DNA from 2 places in the Arthrobacter flavus genome. Region 2 is predicted to be linked to the other one. Evidence: predicted binding sites of a transcription regulator. Region 2 holds the regulator's gene; the other holds the start of a gene.
What was found. Region 2 encodes HrcA, which represses chaperone genes, less so after heat shock. Its sites were predicted from a motif close to TTNGCACTCGNNNNNNNCGAGTGCNAA; they were not measured.

Region 1 (11,083 bases), on a different contig from region 2:
ACCCGCAGCCGGCCTTCGTCATCCTTCGTGGAGAGTGGATACTGCTCGGCTTTTGTAAAGTCCTTAACAGTTATGAGGCCGCGGAGGACGCCTTCTCCGTCAACGAGGGGGAGTTTTTCAATCTTGTTCTTGGCAAGCAGCCCGATCGCATCCTCGCCACTGATCCCTACCCGCCCGGTCACCAGCGGCATGGGAGTCATGACCGCGCGCACCAAACGGTGCGGCCATTCATGTTCGGAGACGAACCGGGTATCCCGGTTGGTGACGATGCCCAACAGGTGCCCGGCGTCATCGACCACGGGGAGACCTGACACCCGATAGTGACCGCACAGTTCATCCAGCTCGGCAAGGGTGGCATCGGGTCCGATGGTCACCGGGTGGGTAATCATGCCGGACTCGCTGCGTTTCACCCGGTCCACCTGCTCGGCCTGGTCCTGAATGGAAAGATTGCGGTGGATTACTCCGAGGCCGCCCTGGCGGGCCATGGCCACGGCCATGCGTGCCTCGGTGACGGTGTCCATAGCCGAGGACAACAGCGGAGTCTGAACGGTGATGCGCTTGGAGACCCGCGAGCTGGTGTCGGCCTCGGACGGGATCACATCGGTGAGACCGGGCATGAGCAGGACGTCGTCGTACGTCAGGCCAACGAATCCGAAGGGGTCATGGGTTTCGTCGCGCTGGGACGGCTGGGTCACTGCGTCGCCTCTTTCTCAGATGGTCTGTGGGTAGAAGCTGGCCGAGGGATATTCGGATTGCCAGACTCTCATCCTAAAGCGATTGCCGGGTGCACCCTATTCCGGGAGCGTGCGATTCGACACAACCCGGACCGCTCAGGAATGCAGCAGAGCATCAATCTGGTGGGCCAGCACCCGATAGACCGCGCTGGAGGGGACCGGCGTGAGGTGAGTACCGGCGTCGTCGCTACCGAGGTGATAGTGGCCAGCGCTACCCGCGTTCAGGTAGGTGGCGGGAACGGCATGCGTATGGTCAGGCTCCACCACCAGCCGCCACAGAACCCAGGGCTGCTGCCACATGTTGACCAGCGGCGCATCGGCACCGACAGGCGGTGCCACTGTCCGGTCGCGGACCCGCGCGCCCACCAGTTCGCCGTCGACGACTGACGTCTCCGATGCTACGTTCCAGGCTGGCGCAATCCCGACCCACGCTGCGAGTGCCGGATACAGGTGATCGGCTGCCAGGAAATCCACCTGGTGCCATTCATCCGCTGGACCGCTGATCATCGTTGCGGCCGACGGCCCAGCCAACACGAGACACCCTTCAGCGCTGATCCAGACCTGGAAATCTGAGGCCCGACCCTGGTGTTGAGCCGACAGCCGCAACGACGCAAACGACTCACGCCAGGGTCCCGTCACCAGGCGACCCTGCGACGTGAGGGCACCCTTGTCGGTCAGCAGCCCGGCCCTGACCAGCGGAGCGAGGTCGGCCGACCTGCTTCCGGCGACCAGCCGGCCCAGTTTCCCCGCCTGGGCTGCCGTTTCCAGCAGCTCGAGCGTTTCCGGGGAAATTTTCGGACCCGCTGAGGCATAGGGCTGCCGACCCGCGATCCCGGATAGCTCCTCAAGTCGCTCTCCCGTATGGTGCGCGAGGAATCCGTCCATGCGCGGCTCTTTATGCGGGTATTCGTTCATGATTCGCCTCGGAGCTGGAGTGTGCGTGCCACGTGGTCAAACATTGGGTCGACCGAGGTGAGCTGGGTGGTGGCGCAGGTGGCTGTGAAGTCAATGGCATACCCGTGGTGGGCGAAAGTCCAGCGCTGGACGTGCAGCACCTGATCGTCCAGCCGGTGGGTGTATTCGATCCTCCGGCCCGTGCCTGCCGGGTGCTGCCAGATCTCACAGGCAATCAGGTAGGTGTGCTGCAGATCTCCCATGGCGGCCGCCATCGCGAAGGTGGAGAGTTTGGCGATGGTGCCGTCGTAGGGCTGGCTGGTGACTACCAGCGAAGGCCTGAAGCCTCCCCAACTCGGCGGCGCAAGCACCACCCGGTCGACTCCATCAACCTGGCTCGGGAGCCAGTCCGTCGGGCGCTGAAAATCCAGGCGCGGTGTGGTTTCGAGGACGAACTCGCTCATCGGGCTCCTGGGTTTGCGGGGAAGAGGTCGCTGCTGCCCTGTTTGACCTTCACCCAGCGGGGGCGCATGAATCTCGGCAGCCAGGCCGTGCTCAGGAGCCACACCAGAATGCCTCCGATTGCCAGGGAGACCACCACTGCTGTGAGGGCGCGAGGTGAGTTATTGTCGGCGAGCAGCGCTGACAGCGGTGCAAGGCAAAACCCGATCCCGCCATACAGCAGGCCGGGGCCGACGTAGCTGTCCACTCTGGGGATCAGGCCCGGCTGCAACCACTTCCGCCAGCGCCCGCGGTAAGCATTGATGCCGCAGAGCATCATGATCAGCCCCGCAAGGAGACTTGCTAGTCCCACAGGGAATTCCATACGTCCTTGATCCCTTCGCCGACCTGTTCGCCTACCTTACTGCCGATGATTCCGCCACCGACCGCTCCCACGATACCGCCAACGAGGGCACCGGCTGCGGTGCCTGCCCCTGGAATGACCGAACCGATCGCTGCGCCGAGCACTGCACCACCCTTGGCGCCGGCCAATGCCCCCGCGGCTCCGCCGGCGAGTGAGGTGCCGCCCACAATGACCACGTCTTCAGTCACACTCGCTGCGCGCTGACCGTCGGTCCACTCCGGATGGTTCACCAGATCCTCGTTGTACTGGGAGGTGCCGTGCGACCAGACGGTCATTCCGACGTCGACGACGAACAGTCCCCGCCCGGCGTTTCGTGCCCAATCGGGAGGCGATGTCACCCTGTCGGGGGTAGTCAGCTGTGGCCCAGGCCGCTGATAGTTCTCCACGTCGATAGGTGGCCGCGTGACGTCGGCCGTTGTGCCGGTGCGGACCAGCAGGCCCGACGGCGTCTGGGTCCATTTCTTGCCGTCAGCGTCGATGTAGTCATAGGGCATGTCGTCCATGTGGAGCGGCCCGGTGGGCCGGATCGGTGGGCCCAGTTCCAGGTCGAAGACTCGTGGGGAGCGGACGGTCTCCAGAGGGACCCGGACGTGGAACTGGGAGTGCTGGACCCGATCCACAATCTCGTTGACGGTTGAGGTGCCAATTCCGAGCGTGTCGACCCACCCGGGCGAGTACACCTGCCCGCTGGCGGCCCCCAGCGCCGCTATGCACACCGCCTCAGCTTCCTGGTAGTCGCGGGCCAGCTGGTCCACCAGGATCTGGGTGTCCTGGTTGGCCGCAGCAACGTCAGCCGCGTCGTCGTCGGACCCTGAATTTTGCCCCGCCTGCAGGACGAGTGAGTTGTAAGTGGTCTTGAGGGTCCTCGCGGTGGCCGCGAAGGTGGTCAGCGCCGTAGCGATCAGTGCCGAAACGGTCTGGGTCTCTTCCCCGAAAGAGTCAACCGGGGTGAACGCTGCCAGCACCTCAGCCGATTCCGGTGCGCTGTACACGGCGCCAAGTTCGACCCAGACGGCGCTGCAGTTCGCTGCGATCTCCTTGACCCGCGCCCCTGCCGCTTTGATTGCTTCCGCCTCCGTATCGAGGAGGTCCGGGTCCGCGAAGGTCGGCACCCCGGCGAAGCTCACCGTTGTCATTCGGGCACCTGCGAGGCACTGTGCTGGGAGGTTGTGGCCATGTCCAGGTCGCCCTGGACGTACCAGTTGACTGCCTGGCTGGTCCCGTTGCAGGCGTTGGTGGCCCTGACGGTCGCGTTACTGATGAGCAGTTTCACGTAGTCGTCGTACACGGACGCGAGCGCGGCCGCGATGCCCGGACTGTTGCTGGCGCTGGCAGCAACCTGGATCGCGGTGTCCATCTCATCGCCCGCGGTGTGAAATTCGAGCATTTCCTCCACCGTGCGCGCGATAATCCCTCGCGCTGATGCCGCATCGATATCCCAAGCTGTCACAGCCGAATGTCCCCAGTTTCGTTTGCCCTGCGTTTAAAGTGCACCGTTTCGCTGCACTCCTGCAGCATTTCACGGACCGCTGCATCCCGCGATGGGGAGAACTGCCCACCACATGACAGCACCCCCAATCCGAGGATCAGGGGTGCTGTCATGCCTGTCTAGCCCTTGAGGGGACTAGTGGCTGTGACCTTCTTCGTCGTCGGTCTCAGGCTTCTCCACCACGAGGGTTTCGGTGGTGAGAATCAGAGCAGCGATCGAGGCCGCGTTCCGCAGTGCTGAACGGGTGACCTTGACGGGGTCGATGATGCCGGCGTCGACGAGGTTCTCATAGTCACCGGTGACAGCGTTGAAGCCGTGTCCGGGCTCAAGTTCCTCGACGCGGTGCACCACGACGTAGCCTTCGTGGCCAGCGTTTTCAGCGATCCAGCGCAGTGGCTGGGCCAGGGCACGGCGCACCAGGTTGATGGCCGTTGCCGCATCGCCCTCAAGGGCGAGGACGGCTGGGTCGGTGTCCAGTGCCTTCGACGCGTGGATCAGCGCAGCGCCGCCACCGGCGACGATGCCCTCGTCGAGAGCCGCGCGTGTCGCTGACACGGCGTCCTCGATGCGGTGCTTCTTTTCCTTGAGCTCAACCTCGGTGGCTGCGCCAACCTTGATGACTCCGATGCCGCCGGCCAGCTTGGCCAGGCGTTCCTGCAGCTTCTCGCGGTCCCAATCGGAATCGGTGCGCTCAACCTCGGCACGGATCTGGGCGACGCGGTCCGCAACGTCGGACTCGGTGCCAATGCCATCAACGATGGTGGTGGTGTCCTTGGTGACGGTGATCCGGCGAGCCGAACCCAGCACCTCGAGGCCCACCTGATCCAGCTTGAGGCCGAGGTCAGGCGAAACGACCTGCGCACCGGTCAGCGTGGCGATGTCCTGCAGCATGGCCTTGCGGCGGTCGCCGAAGCCTGGTGCCTTGACAGCGACCACGTTCAGGGTGCCGCGGATCTTGTTCACCACGAGGGTGGACAGCGCTTCGCCGTCGATGTCCTCGGCGATGATGAACAGGGGCTTACCGGCCTGCAGCGCCTTCTCCAGCAGCGGCAGGAATTCCTGCAGCGAGGAGATCTTGCCGGAGTTGATCAGGATGAGTGCGTCTTCGAGCACCGCTTCCTGACGCTCGGCATCGGTGATGAAGTACGGGCTGAGGAAACCCTTGTCGAACTGCATGCCCTCGGTGAGGACCAGTTCGGTCTGGGTGCTCGAGGACTCCTCGATGGTGATCACGCCATCCTTGCCGACCTTCTCGAAGGCTTCAGCGATGAGCTCGCCAACCTCTGAGCTCTGGGCCGAGATGGACGCAACGCTGGCGGTCTGCTGACCGACAACCTCGCGGGCATTCTCAAGCAGGCGGGCAGCAACGGCCTCGATGGAGACCTCAATGCCACGCTTCAGCTGTGATGGGGCAGCGCCGGCTGCGACATTCCGCAGGCCTTCGGTGACCAGTGCCTGGGCCAGCACCGTCGCGGTGGTGGTGCCGTCACCGGCGATGTCGTTGGTCTTGGTGGCCACTTCCTTGGCGAACTGAGCACCGAGGTTCTCGAACGGGTCGTCCAGTTCGATTTCGCGGGCGATAGTCACCCCGTCGTTGGTGATGGTGGGGGCGCCCCACTTCTTGTCCAGCACGACGTTGCGGCCGCGGGGGCCGAGCGTCACCTTGACGGTGTCAGCTAACTTGTTGACTCCCGCTTCCAGCGCGCGGCGTGCAGCGTCGTCAAACTTCAACTGCTTTGCCATGATGTGTTCCTCTTCCATTGTGCAAATACTGCTTGTGAAAAACCTGGTGGTTCTCGCTACGTCTTCACGCACCGACGAGAGAACCCCGGCCTGTGGGGCCGGGGTTCTCTCGAGTGAAACTACTTAACGACGATCGCCAGAACGTCGCGGGCTGAGAGCACGAGGTACTCTGCACCGGCGTGCTTGACTTCAGTTCCGCCGTACTTCGAGTAGATGACAATGTCGCCTTCGGCTACATCTACAGGCACGCGGTTGCCGTTATCGTCAACGCGGCCTGGGCCTACTGCAACAACTTCGCCCTCCTGGGGCTTTTCCTTGGCAGTATCCGGGATAACCAGACCCGAGGCAGTAGTCTGCTCGGCTTCCAGTGGGCGGACAACAATACGATCCTCAAGAGGCTTAATAGAGACCGGCACGCGGACCTCTCCTTCGCTTGGGTGACAAATGGAATTTAGGCCTTCGGATGGCGCTCACCGTCGTCGCGGTGCCGGTTCACGCTTCCCTGAAGGAGTTAGCACCCTCATGGTGAGAGTGCCAAGTCCGACTTTATGCATTGGTTAGCACTCGGTCAAGGTGAGTGCCAGATTGCGCTGCGAGCGCAGCCATATTTCGGTCCGGATGGTTCAGGGATTCACGTTGCGGATGATCGATGCCCTGCCTACCCCGGCGGAGATCCCGACGACGGCGGCGAGGATCAGAGGAAGGGTTGACCCCGTCCCCGGCAGCACCAGGACGGTCGTGGCAGCGGCCAGGCCAGCAAACACGACGGCGAAGGCCACCGCGTGGAGCCACTGGTTCAGTACCCGACGCAATAGCAGGCCGAGCACCAGGGCCAGTGGTGCAGCGACAAGCAGGGCGACCACCAGGCTCACCATCATCGTGAACCCCCACACCGTCACCGCACCGGAGTTCGGGCCGATAATCTCGCTGGCGATGCAGAACAGCAGGGTGGAGAGAGCCCAGATGCCGAAGGTCACCAGCCAGCCCTTCAGGAAAGCATGAGGGTTCAGTACCACCCGGCCCGCGGCAAGTCCGGGCGTCCTTCCGACCGTTACTCCATATCGCCGCTGCAGGATGGCAGCGTTGTCGGGGCGCTCGTACTGGCCCTCCCCGTTATCCATGGCTGAAGCCTAGTGCCTTCCTCCTGCTCACCAGAAGGGCACCTTCAGTGGGCATATCCGTCTATGCCCAGCGAAACAGACCTGCCACTGGGCAACTGTGCTGCATCCGCGCCTCAACCGTGCTTCGGTCGCGCTTCGGTCGCGCTTCGACGCCGTTAGACTCCGCCCAGTAGACTGGGGAACTGGCCATCAATGGCATTCCCACCATCTTTCGAAAGCAGTTTCGTGACCCAGCAGGTACAGGCCTCCACCCAGCGCCACACTGGCATCGCCCAGGAGGCGTCCCGCCGTCGGACCTTCGCCGTCATTTCCCACCCCGACGCCGGCAAATCGACCCTGACCGAAGCCCTGGCCCTTCACGCACGCGTGATTGGCACGGCCGGTGCCACCAACGGCAAGGAGAACCGCCGGGAGACCGTGTCCGACTGGATGCAGATGGAAAAGGACCGCGGCATTTCCATCAGCTCCACGGCGCTGCAGTTCTCCTACCGGGACACTGTCATCAACCTGCTGGACACCCCCGGCCACTCCGACTTCTCCGAGGACACCTACCGGGTACTGGCCGCAGTGGACTGCGCGGTCATGCTGATCGACGCGGCCAAGGGCCTCGAGACCCAGACCATGAAGCTGTTCGAGGTCTGTCGGCAACGCAACATCCCCATCATTACGGTGATCAACAAGTGGGACCGCCCAGGGCTGGACGCTTTGGCACTCATGGACGAAGTCACGGAGCGCACCGGGCTGATTCCGATGCCGCTGACCTGGGCGGTGGGTTTCGCCGGCGACTTCCGCGGCGTGTGGGACCTCAAACGCGACGAGTTTGTTCGTTTCACCCGCAAGAACGCCGGCGCCTCCCTTGCCACGGAAGAGCACCTGAGCCCGGCCGAAGCCCTGGCGCAGGAGGGCGACGCCTGGACGGACGCCCTCGACGAAGCATCGCTGGTCATCGAATCGAACCAGCCGTTCAGCATCGAAAGCTTCCACGCCGGGACGGGCACTCCGGTGTTGTTCTCGTCAGCAGTTCTGAACTTTGGTGTCCAGCACATCCTGGACACCCTGGTTGACCTGGCACCAGCCGCCGGCCCCCGCAGGGACGTTGACGGCACCCCCCGTCCGGTCGATGCCCCGTTCTCGGGATTCGTCTTCAAGGTCCAGGCCGGCATGAACCGCGCACACCGCGACCACGTAGCATTCATCAGGGTCTGCTCCGGCGTGTTCGAGCGCGGCATGGTGGTCACCCACGCCAACTCGGGGAAAACCTTCGCCACCAAGTATGCCCAGCAGCTCTTCGGCCGTGAACGAGAAGTGATCGACGAGGCCTGGCCGGGGGACGTCGTCGGGCTCGTCAACGCATCGGCGCTGCGGATGGGCGACAGTCTCTATGTGGAGGAACCGGTGGAGTTCCCGCCGATCCCCCTGTTCAGCCCCGAGCATTTTCGGGTGGCCAGGTCCAAGGATGCCGGCCGCTTCAAGCAGTTCCGGCGCGGGATTGAACAGCTGGGCCATGAGGGAATCATTCAGGTGCTGCGCTCGGATCTTCGTGGCGATCAGGCGCCGGTGCTGGCGGCCGTCGGGCCGATGCAGTTCGAGGTGGTGGCGGACAGGATGGAGCACGACTTCGGCGCACCGATGCGAATGGAGCCCCTCCCCTATTCGCTGGCCCGCCTCACCACCCATGACGCGCAGGCAGCTCTCAGTGCTATCCGTGGCACCGAGGTGCTGGTCCGGTCCGACGGCGAGTATCTGGCCCTGTTCAATGACATCTGGGCGCTGCGCCGGGTCGAGAAGAACTCCCCCGAGATATCGCTGAGCACCATCGGCACCGATGCCGGGGACGCCCGAGGCTACTGAGATGACCGCCGCCGCCGCGACTGACCTGATCGCGCCGCTCCTGACCCCTGCGGGCTGGGACCTGGTGAACTCGCTGGCTCCGTACAACGAAGCCGACACGATGCGCCTGAGCACCTCGCTGCGCCGGGCAGGGCACGACCCGGAGGTCATCGCGGCCGCTCTCACCCAGTCCCGGTTGCGCTCCAGGGCGGAAACGAAGTTTGGGCCGTTCGCTGCCCGCATGTTGTTCACTGCCGCTGGCCTGGAGCAAGCCACCCGCCTCGGTGTGGCTGCCCGCCACGCCGAACGCTTCGTCACGGCTGGCCTTGAACGGGTCGCCGACCTGGGCTGCGGGATTGGTGCCGACGCGATCGCCCTGGCCAGCCTGGACCGCCAGGTCACCGCCGTGGAGCTCGACGAGACCACCGCCGCCGCCGCGACCATGAACCTGATGCCCTGGCCCAATGCCACTGTGGTCGGTGGTGACGCGGAGTCGTTCGACCTCACCGGGTACGACGGCGTCTGGCTGGACCCCGCCCGCCGCATCACCAGCACCTCGGGTACCACCCGGGTCTTCGACCCGGAGGCGTTTTCCCCTCCCCTGTCCTTCGTGGAGCGGCTCGCCGACGCAGGGACCCCGGTCGGGGTCAAACTGGGGCCCGGTATCCCCCACGATGCGGTGCCTGCAGGATGCGAGGCGCAGTGGGTGTCGGTCGATGGGGACGTCACCGAGGTGACACTCTGGTTCAACTCCCTGAAGCGCCCTGACGTGCGCCGTTCCGCGCTGGTGATAAGCTCCCACGGCGCTGCAGAGCTCAATAGTGCAGCCGATTTCGACGACGAAACCCGGCCTCCGGTGGGCACCCCCGCAGGTTACCTCTATGAACCGGACGGCGCAGTGATCCGCGCCGGGCTGGTGGCCGACGTCGCACGGCAACTGGATGGCCACCTCCTGGATCCGCGGATCGCGTACATCTGCGCCGCGACGCTGCAGGAAACCCCGTTCGCCCGGGCCTACAAGGTGTTGAGCGTGATGCCGTATAACGTCAAGGCCCTCCGGACGTGGGTCCGTGAGAACAGCATCGGCGTGCTGGACATCAAGAAACGCGGTACCTCGGTGACCCCCGAAGAGCTTCGCAAGCAGCTCCTTGCCGGGTCGGGGAAGGCACGGAAATCCGCCGGGAAAAAGAAGGCCACGCTGGTCCTCACCCGAATCGGTGAGGACCGGGTGGCGATCGTCGTCGAGCCCGTCACCGTCTAACTCGCTAGGAGCCCGCGCCCGTCGTCGTCGCCTTCGTCATCTCGGTGGGCAACCTGGACATCCGTGTCCAACATCTTGTTCACCAACGCCCACGTTGACCCTTCCTGTCCAGCTTGCTCACCGAGACGGTTGGATCGGCAAACCGGACACCTGCAATCCGTCCGCCACTGAGGCCTCAAACTGTCAGAGCCCGATGGGACAGTTGGGCATGGAAACGGATATTCCTCATATCGATGTCATTGTGCGAACGTTCCTTCAGGACGTCAGTGCGGGCCGGAGCCACTCGGTCGGCGCACGGTACTACCGGGTGATGGCGCACCTGTACTGCTATCTGGAGTCAGTCGACGCCGACGCGGTGCTGGGAACCGACGCTGGGACACTACTCGCCGCGGAGCGTGAGTTCCATCCGCAAGGTGCGTTCCTCCGGCTGTTCACTGCCCATGATCTGGTGTTCTGCCTGCCGGGCTTCCTTGACGACAGGTGGCTGATGACGTATCCGGCGGATGCGCGGACCCAGGTCAGCCTGACGGACCGGTTGCTGCGGTGGATCAGGCACCGGTACCCACGGGACCTTTACTACTGCTCCAGCGGAATTCACGAGTGCACCGTGGCGATCAGGCGGGCCCGACGGCGGCTGCGGAGATAGTGCCCTGCCACCACGCTAGGCCGATCCCCGCCACATCACCGACGTCTCAAGCACTTCCGCGGGGCTCGGCAGCCCCCTGATCTGGGCCAGCACCAACTCCGCCGCCCGCTTACCCAGCAGATCTGCCGGCTGCCTGACGGTTGACAGCTGAGGCCGGCACCGCAGCGCCCAACTGCTGTCGTCGAAGCCGACAATCCCCACGTCCGCCGGGATCTGGCGGCCGCTTTCCTGCAGGGCTGTCATTGCCCCGGCGGCCACCGCATCGGATGCAGCAAAAACGCCGTCGAGGTCAGGGCGGCGCCTGAGCAGCTCCTGCATCCCCTCCAGCCCAAACCCATACGTATACAGCGGATATTCCACCACCAGCCCGGGATCAAACAGATCCCCCATCGCGGCCTTGAACCCGGCCAGCCGGTCCTGGCCAGAGTCCCGGTCAAGCGCGCACGCGATCATGCCCACCCGGGTCCGTCCAGTGCCCAGCAGCCGGGCGGTGATGGCCT
Region 2 (9,442 bases):
CCACTGGACGGTACCGACTACCCGGTGCTCCGCGACGCGCTCGAAAAGCTGATGCTCAACGACGCTGCGCTCGTCTACGAGCCCGAGACCTCCGCGGCGCTGGGCTTTGGGTTCCGGGTGGGCTTTCTCGGGCTCCTCCACCTGGAGATCACCAGGGAGCGGCTGGAACGCGAGCACAACCTCAACCTGATCTCCACGGCGCCCAACGTGGAGTACCTGGTCACGCTCGAGGACAAAAAGATGGTCCATGTGACCAACCCCAGCGAGTACCCCACCGGGAAGATCGCCGAGGTCCGCGAGCCAATGGTTTCGGCGACCATCCTGGCACCCACCGAGTTCGTCGGTGCCATCATGGAGCTGTGCCAGAGCCGGCGCGGGGTGATGGGCGGAATGGACTACCTCTCCGAGGATCGGGTGGAGATCCGGTACCGGCTGCCCCTGGCCGAGATCGTTTTCGACTTCTTCGACATCCTCAAATCCCGGACCCGCGGGTACGGCTCGCTGGACTGGAAGAGCGACGGCGACCAGGTCGCCGACCTGGTCAAGGTCGACATCATGCTGCAGGGCGAACAGGTCGACGCGTTCTCTGCCATCACCCACCGAGACAAGGCGTACGCCTATGGCGTTATGATGACCGGCAAGCTGCGTGAACTCATCCCACGGCAGCAGTTCGAGGTCCCCATCCAGGCGGCCATCGGGTCACGGATCATTGCCCGGGAAAGCATCAGGGCCATCCGCAAGGACGTCCTAGCCAAGTGCTACGGCGGTGACATCACCCGTAAGCGCAAACTTCTGGAGAAACAGAAGGAAGGTAAGAAGCGGATGAAGATGGTGGGACGCGTCGAAGTTCCGCAGGAAGCCTTCATCGCGGCCCTCACCACCGACGAGTCCAAGGACAAGGTCAAGAAGTAGCAATGCCAGGTGCCCTCCCTCTTGGCTTGCCAGCGCCGGAGAGCGGTCTGCTGCCGGAGCAGGCCGCCGTCGGCAGCGCCGGCCGGAAGCTGGGGCTCTACGTCCATATCCCCTTCTGCGCCGTCCGCTGCGGCTACTGCGACTTCAACACCTACACGGCCACCGAGCTGGGTGGGGGTGCGTCGCAAGACCGCTATGCCGCAACGGTCAGCGCGGAACTGGACCTCGCAGCCGGTGTCCTGACCGCTTCCGGGGCCGCGCCGCGCCAGCTCTCGACAGTGTTCTTCGGGGGCGGCACGCCCACTCTCCTCCCCGCTGCCGATCTGGCGACGGTGCTGCGCACCGCCGTCGGCCACTGGGGGCTCGCACCCGGTGCTGAAGTCACCACTGAAGCCAACCCCGATTCGGTGACGCCCGAGTCACTCGCGGTGCTCGCGGAGGCGGGTTTCACCCGGGTGTCGTTCGGGATGCAGTCGGCTGTTCCGCACGTGTTGAAGGTACTGGACCGCACCCATGCGCCCGAACGGGTCCCCCTGGCCGTCCATTGGGCGCGCGAAGCCGGTCTGCACGTCAGTCTCGACCTGATCTACGGCACCCCGGGGGAGTCAGCTGCGGACTGGCAGCAGACCCTCGACGCGGCGCTGTCCTATGGTCCGGACCACGTTTCTGCCTACGCGCTGATCATCGAGGACGGCACCAAGCTTGCGGCCCAGATCCGCCGTGGCGAGGTGCCCGACATCGACGACGACGATCACGCCGAGAAGTACGCCTTGGCCGAACACGCGATGGCAGCCGCAGGACTGGGTTGGTACGAGGTGAGCAACTGGGCCCGCACACCAGCTGACGAGTGCAGGCACAATCTGGCCTACTGGCGTGGCGACGACTGGTGGGGAGCTGGCCCCGGTGCGCACTCGCATCTGGGTGGGGTGCGGTGGTGGAACGTGAAGCACCCCACCGCGTACGCTCAGCGCCTCTCAACCGGGGTCTCACCGGCCGCGGGCCGAGAAATCCTGGACGCGGACACCCGCTACACCGAGGACGTGATGCTTCGCGCCAGGCTGCGCGAGGGCCTGCCAACCCGGGTGCTGCGCCCCGCTGGACGGCTCGCCGTCGCCGGCCTGATTGCCGATGAATTGATCGTTGCCGCAGAAGCCTTCGCCGGGACGATCACACTCACCGGCAGGGGCCGGCTACTCGCCGACGCGGTGGTCCGCAGGCTATTGCCCGACTGAGTCCCTAGCGGAAGAGCCGCAGGTTAAACGCGTACCGGTAGGGGCGACCGCGGTTGACCTGAATCCCGGCAATGACCGAGAAGACGGCGATGGTGACCCAGATCAGGGCGTTGACGACGGCGAACACGCCGCCGACCACAGGCAAAAGGGACAGTAGCCAGGCCACGAACGCCACCACCGTCGGCGGGAAGGTGAAGTTGAACGCCTCCCGCGCTTCCTGGGCGGTGAACGGTCCCCGGTTTTTGAATATCAGCAGGATGAGCAGCGACGGGATGAAACCGAGGATTCCGCCGAAGTGCGACAGGGTTGCCCACTGCCGGTCTTCCGTGGCGGTCAGCGGCAGGGCATTTGCCGGGGCGCCCTCAAATGCGGATTCGGGCTGGCCGTGGCCCTCCTCGGATCCGTGCTGTCCGTGCTGGTCGGCGGGGTTAGACAACTGAACATCCTCTATTGCTTCGGGGCAGCCTTAATCAGGAGCCTTCCGATCTAGGATACTTCGTCACCCAGCAAACGTGCACTGCGGATCAGGTGGGCCCGTCGAAATCTCCGGGAGGGGTCAAGAAATCGATGACTTCCTCGACCCTCCCGAGCAGTGACGGCTCGAGGTCGGAGTAGCTGGTGACGCACCCCAGCAACCGTTTCCAGCCCTGCGCCACCGCTGCCTTGTCGGCATTCGGCCAGCCGAGGCCGGCGAGTATTCCGGTCTTCCAGTCCTGGCCCCGTGGTACCACCGGCCACGCGGTGAGCCCGACGGATGCAGGCTTGATGGCCTGCCACACATCGACATACGGGTGTCCCACGACCAGCACGTTGGCGGCGGCTCCCGGAACCTTCATCGCTTCCTGGGCGATGCGCTGTTCCTTCGACCCCGCTACCAGGTGGTCGACGAGGATACCGAGCCGGCGGTTCGGTCCTGGACCAAAGGCTCGGATCATCCCGGCAAGGTCATCGACGCCGTGCAGCGGCTCGACGACGATTCCCTCAAGACGCAGGTCATCACCCCACACCTTTTCGATCAGCTCAGCATCGTGTTGTCCCTCTACCCAGATCCTGCTGGCCCGTGCGGTCCTTGCGCGGGAGCCCTCCACTTTGACCGACCCCGACGCCGTAACCTTGCGGGCTGGCGCTGCGGGCGCCAGTGCGGGTGCCACCACCTCAACGGGCCCGCCGTCGACGTGGAAGCCGAATCCGAGCGGGAAGGTCTTGAGCCTCCCGCGCCGGTCCTCGAGCACCATGACGTGCATGCCACCAGATTTCTCCACCCGGACCACTGCGCCAACATAACCGCTCTGTACGTCCTCCAGCACCAGGCCCCGGCTGACGGGAACTTTCGGCAGGGGAACCTGGCGGGGGGCTGAGATGTCCTGGGCGCCCCATTCATAACTGGACAAGATTGTTGCTCGCTTCCCGACTCGCCGCTGGACGGTCCGGCCAGGGATTTTCAATGCTAACAATCCCTTCGAACGTACTAGACTTGGCACTTGGGCGTGTCGAGTGCCAGATCTGCCGAAAGAGACAGTAACCGTGTGCGGAGGTGAAAAGTGAGCGAACCACGCAGACTTGAAGTATTGCGTGCCATCGTCGAGGACTATGTGCATTCCCGCGAGCCTGTGGGCTCGAAAGCCCTCGTGGAGCGGCACCAGCTGGGGGTTTCATCGGCCACCATCCGTAACGATATGGCTGTCCTTGAGGAAGAGGGGCTGATCACTGCGCCCCACACCAGTTCGGGCCGCATCCCCACCGACAAGGGCTACCGACTGTTCGTCGACCAGATTTCCGAGGTCAAGCCGCTGTCCGCGGCTGAAAAGCGTGCGATCCAGGCCCTGCTGGAGGAAGCGGAGGACCTCGACGACGTCATGGACCGGACGGTGCGGCTGCTCTCCCACCTGACCAACCAGGTGGCGGTGGTGCAATACCCTCATCTGGGCAGCGCAGCAGTCCGGCACCTGGAGTTCGTTTTGCTCGCGCCCAACCAGGTACTGGTGGTGCTCATAGCGACCAACGGGGCCGTCCAGCAGCGGGTTGTTCCGCTGCCAGAACCGGTGCCTGAGTCGACTCTCGCTGAGGTTCGACAGCACTTTCTTGGTTCCGTCGCTGGCACCAAGCTGACGTCCCTCCCGCAGGAACTCGCACTAGCCGTGGCGGCTCTGTCGTTCCAGCAGCGCAGGGTGGGCACCGTGCTGGCACGTACGCTCGAGCAGCTGGCCGGCATCAACCGGGATGACCGGATTGTGATGGCTGGTACAGCCAACCTGGCCCGATCCACCGTAGACTTTCCTCTGAGCATCGGGCCGGTGCTTGAGGCCCTTGAGGAGCAGGTGGTCATGCTTCGTCTGCTCTCCGAGATGAAGCAGGATGCATTTGGGGTCTCGGTACGAATCGGTCGGGAGAACCCGCACGGCGGCCTCGCTGAAGCCTCGGTGATTGCCACCGGATACGGTCCCGACTCGTTGGCCAAGGTAGGAGTCCTTGGACCAACCCGAATGGACTACCCGACGTCGATGTCGGCGGTGCGGGCGGTAGCCCGGTACCTATCGCGGATCCTGACGGACTAGCCCTGACGTAGCCGCAGCAACGAACTTGTTGAAGAAACAGTCGACCCCATACCGGCAGGGCACCACGCCCTGCAACGGTCAGTGACATAGGAAGTGAAGTGCAGGAGTGAGTAATCACTATGAAGTCCTCGGTGTGAACCGCGATGCGACCGGCGAGGAAATCAAGAAGGCCTACCGCAAGCTCGCGCGAAAGCTGCACCCGGACGTCAATTCCGGGCCGGACGCCTCCGAAGAATTCAAATTGGTGACCCGTGCCTACGAGGTGCTCTCGGACCCGCAGAAACGGCGCGTGTACGACACGACCGGCAACGAGAACGGGACCGACAACGGATTCGGCGGCGGACACGCCGGTCCGGGCTTCGCCTTCCAGGACATTTTCGAAACGTTCTTCGGCGGTGGTGGGGCCAGCGGTCCGCCGTCACGCACCCGTCGCGGCCAGGATGCCCTGATCGCCGTGAGGATCGACCTGGTCGACGCCGTCTTCGGGATCAACAAGAAGATCGACGTCGACACTGCAGCAGTGTGTCCCACCTGCGACGGGTCCTGCTGCCAGCCCGGTACCTCACCCCGAACCTGCGACATTTGCGGGGGATCGGGTCAGGTGCAGCGTGCAGTGCGGTCCATCCTGGGCCAGGTCATGACCAGTGCCACGTGTGGCACCTGCCAGGGTTTCGGCACAGTCATCCCGAGCCCGTGCAACGAGTGCAACGGTGACGGTCGGGTGCGTAGCCGTCGGAGCCTCACCATCAAGGTGCCCGCAGGCGTGTCGACCGGCACCCGGATCCAGCTGGGGGGCCAGGGTGAAGCGGGCATGGGTGGCGGGCCGCAGGGCGACCTCTACGTGGAGATCCGGGTCAACCCGGACCCATCCTTCCTCCGCGAGGGTGACGATCTCCACGTCACCCTGAGTGTGCCGATGACAGCAGCCGCCCTGGGCACCACCTTGAACCTCGCCTCGTTCGACGGCGACCAGGAACTGGGTATCAAAGCAGGCACCCAGTCGGGGGAGATCGTGACTCTTCGCGGGCTGGGCGTGACCCATCTGCGCGGCTACGGGCGCGGTGATCTCAAGGTGCACCTGAACGTCGAGACCCCGCGCAACGTCGACCAGGCGCAGGAAGAGCTGCTGCGTAAGCTCGCCGAACTCCGGGGCGAGGAATTCGTCGAAGGTCAGCTGGCCAGCAACGGTTCAGGGGTGTTCGCGAAGTTGCGGGAGCGGTTGGGTAATCTCTAGGAGTGAGCAACGCACTCTACTTCGGTGACCCCGAGACGCTGGCTGCTGTCCTTCCCGGAGCCAGTTTCACCCTTACCGGGGCCGAGGCCCGGCACGCGGCGACCGTCAAAAGGTTGGCAGCCGGTGAAACGATTGACGTCGCCGACGGCCGCGGGCGCAGGATCGTCGGCGTCGTCACGGCCAGCGCCGGGCAGGAAGTTACCCTCGAGGTACGAACGGTGATCGATGAGCCGGCCCCCGCCTGCCGTCTCATCCTGGTGCAGGCATTGGCCAAGGGCGACCGGGACGAACTGGCGGTCGAGGCGGCCACCGAACTAGGCGTCGATGCGGTTATTCCCTGGCAGGCTGATCGAAGCATCGTCCGTTGGCGCGCCGATAAGGCGCTCAAGGGGCAGCGAAAGTGGGAATCCACGGTGTGGGGCGCCGCCAAACAGTCACGGCGTGCCACCCTCCCTGAGGTGCTACCACTGCACGACAGCGGGTCCCTGGCAGCCCGGCTTACCGGGGTCGACCTCGCTCTGGTCCTTCACGAGGACGCTGAGACTGGTCTCGGGGCGCTGGTCGGACCGCAGGCCGGGACGCCGCCCACCAGCATTGCGGTGGTCGTTGGCCCCGAGGGCGGTATCAGCGGGCGGGAACTGGAGCTGTTCGTGTCGAAGGGGGCACACCCTGTCAGACTCGGCGACCAGGTGCTACGCTCTTCCACCGCAGGCCCCGCTGCCCTCTCGGTCCTCAGCCAGTTGCTGGGCCGCTGGTAGCCAGTTAGGTTCCGCGCTCACGCGGGACGACGAGTCAGGGGACGGGTCGCTGGAGACCGAGCTGCCTACTGCACCACGACGCGCTTGGTATCGGTATCGAGTTCACGGTTCTCTTGGCCGGCCTGCGGACGGTCGAAAACGCTGATCTCGTACTCACCGGGTACCAGCGCGATAGTGAACTCAAATAGTCCGGGGGAACTGGTGCTCGCTTCCAGCCCCACCGTTCCACTCCGGTACGATTCCAACTCGTCGCCGGTCACCTCGTCGATCCGCCAGTGCAGGACCGCGTTCTCTGTTCTGCCGCTGCCGGACACGGTAATCGTCGGCTGGTCACGGACCGCCCCCTGCTGGGGCTCAATGATCCAGATCGGTGCCATCAGCGTCGCGTCGCGCTGCAGCTGGCCCCCAAGTTCGATGTGGCCGAAAGCGGTGTACCCTGCCGCGCCGTCCACCAGCACTACGACACGGCTGGGGTCACCGCCCGAGACTAGTCCCGCGTTGGACGCAGCAGCCGTGGCTGTGTACACGAGCTGCTGGATGGCACGGTAGGCGGCCCCCTGGTCGAGCGGGGTGTTGAAGGCGTCGGCCGAGATGTCGACCGTGATGACGTTGTCCGGGGAGATCGACGCGCTGACAGACTCGGCAGGGGACCACGACCCGAAGTAGTCGGGGTCGGTGGGTGAGTTGGCGGTCATCGCCTGGACTGCGGCCGCGATCGGGTCACCACCCTTCCCGCCGTCCAGGAACTCCCGGTACAGCTGGATGCTTCCGTCATTGTCTCCCAGCCAATAGACGGGGAGCAGATTGCGCAGGGTGGTGGACTCCGTCACTACTGAGTGCTCCGCCGTCGACGGGCCAGCTGACGTGTTTGCCTCTCCAGACAGCGAGGCCGCCGCATCACCGCCAGGGGCCGGCGTGCACCCAGCCAATCCCAGCCCAGCCAGGGCGATCAGCGCGGTGATCGAGAGTGCGCGTCCGGATCGGCGCCGGGCAGCATCGCGTGGGAAAGACCACTCCATTCGCGTCCTGTCCTTTCGCCGTGCCACTCGGCCGGATTCGTGCGCCGCCGAGTAGTGCACTCAAGCCACATTTCCAGCTTCGCATAGGGCAGCAGGCTCCGACCGGGGTTTAGCCAAGTCGTCGCCGGACTGAGACAGTATTGAAACCGGGCCGTTGCCCAGATGAGATCATCTGCTTCCTGGGCGCTCGGCGACACGGCAAAAGCCCCCGTTCCGTCGATGGCGGAATCACTCGGCCGGGACAGGAGGCGGCTAGGCGCGTGACGTAACATGAGAGATGGGCGGTTTGCCGTCACTAACCGATTCAAGGAGAGATGGAAGGCCGCGAGGGCCGATTATATGACCGATTCTTCAGTTGGCATCAGCGCAGTGGGCTTGGACACGAAGGTGGTCCACTTCGATTCGACGGAACAGATGGTTCAAGCGCTCGGAACCAACGATGAGGCGCTCAGGCTGATCGAGAGTACTTTCGTCGGGGTCAGTCTTCACGTCCGGGGTGATGAGTTGTCGATCACGGGCCCAGCCGTCGACGTCGCGCGCACTGAACGTCTCATCTCCGAGATCCGCACCCTCGCCGCGAACAACACCACCGTCAACCCTCAGGTTCTTAAACAGTTGGTGTCCATGTTGAAGGATCAGTCGGTCAGCAGCCCGGCGGATGTCCTCACCATGAACATCCTCTCCTCGCGTGGCAGGACCATCAGGCCCAAAACCCTGAACCAGCGTGACTATGTCGAGGCGATCGACCGTCACACGGTGGTGTTCGGCATCGGTCCTGCGGGCACCGGGAAGACCTACCTCGCCATGGCCAAAGCCGTTCAGGCGTTGCAGCATAAAGAAGTCAACCGGATTATCCTCACCCGCCCGGCGGTCGAAGCGGGGGAGCGGCTCGGATTCCTGCCCGGCACCCTCAGCGACAAGATCGACCCGTATTTGCGCCCGCTCTACGACGCGCTGCACGACATGATGGATCCGGACAGCATTCCCCGTCTGATGGCGGCAGGCACCATTGAGGTGGCACCACTCGCCTACATGCGTGGCCGCACCCTCAACGATGCGTTCATCATCCTCGACGAGGCCCAAAACACCACCCCCGAGCAGATGAAGATGTTCCTCACCCGCCTGGGGTTCGGTTCGAAGATGGTGGTCACCGGCGATGTCACCCAGGTGGACCTGCCCGGCGGGACCAACTCCGGGCTGCGGGTGGTCAGCGAAATACTTCAGGGTGTGCAGGACGTCAGCTTCCGCACCCTCGACGCCTCCGACGTCGTCAGGCACCGGCTGGTGGGCGATATCGTCACCGCCTACAGTGTCTGGGACGAAAACCAGCGGGCCTCAGCTGCCCGGGATCACCGGGGGCCACGCGGCCATGCCGGAGCCAAACCAGCCGGAGGCACACCGTGAGTATCGAGGTCAACAACGAGTCTGGGCTGCCGGCAGACGAGGAGAACCTGATCCGCCTCGGCCGGTTCCTGCTGGACAGTCTTTTCGTGCACCCCGAAGCTGAACTCTCGATCATCCTGGTCGACACCACCGCCATGGAGAAACTGCACATTGAATGGATGGACGAGCCGGGTCCCACCGACGTTCTGTCCTTCCCCATGGACGAGCTCCGCCCGGGCACGGCCGGGAGACTGACGCCCGCAGGTGTGCTGGGCGACGTCGTCCTGTGCCCCGAGGTGGCGCAAGCCCAGGCCGTGAAGGCCGGGCATTCAACCCAGGAAGAGCTGCT

Region 1: the regulator HrcA is predicted to act here: its motif matches at 6,283-6,309, upstream of groES (co-chaperone GroES).

Annotation. Positions count from the first base shown of each region.
Region 1 is NZ_BAAAIJ010000004.1:41,290-52,372, reverse strand. Features, by position in the region: gene guaB (IMP dehydrogenase) at 1-695, opposite strand, end outside; gene ABD059_RS01570 (hypothetical protein) at 831-1,649, opposite strand; gene ABD059_RS01565 (hypothetical protein) at 1,646-2,092, opposite strand; gene ABD059_RS01560 (hypothetical protein) at 2,089-2,442, opposite strand; gene ABD059_RS01555 (hypothetical protein) at 2,433-3,629, opposite strand; gene ABD059_RS01550 (DUF6507 family protein) at 3,626-3,943, opposite strand; gene groL (chaperonin GroEL) at 4,118-5,725, opposite strand; gene groES (co-chaperone GroES) at 5,845-6,141, opposite strand; gene ABD059_RS01535 (hypothetical protein) at 6,349-6,846, opposite strand; gene ABD059_RS01530 (peptide chain release factor 3) at 7,039-8,697, shown strand; gene ABD059_RS01525 (class I SAM-dependent methyltransferase) at 8,699-9,937, shown strand; gene ABD059_RS01520 (hypothetical protein) at 10,146-10,583, shown strand; gene ABD059_RS01515 (LacI family DNA-binding transcriptional regulator) at 10,599-11,083, opposite strand, start outside.
Region 2 is NZ_BAAAIJ010000059.1:298,244-307,685, reverse strand. Features, by position in the region: gene lepA (translation elongation factor 4) at 1-912, shown strand, start outside; gene hemW (radical SAM family heme chaperone HemW) at 915-2,144, shown strand; gene ABD059_RS16435 (DUF4870 domain-containing protein) at 2,149-2,580, opposite strand; gene ABD059_RS16430 (DUF3097 family protein) at 2,669-3,535, opposite strand; gene hrcA (heat-inducible transcriptional repressor HrcA) at 3,686-4,699, shown strand; gene dnaJ (molecular chaperone DnaJ) at 4,806-5,933, shown strand; gene ABD059_RS16415 (16S rRNA (uracil(1498)-N(3))-methyltransferase) at 5,936-6,691, shown strand; gene ABD059_RS16410 (GerMN domain-containing protein) at 6,757-7,710, opposite strand; gene ABD059_RS16405 (PhoH family protein) at 8,050-9,114, shown strand; gene ybeY (rRNA maturation RNase YbeY) at 9,111-9,442, shown strand, end outside.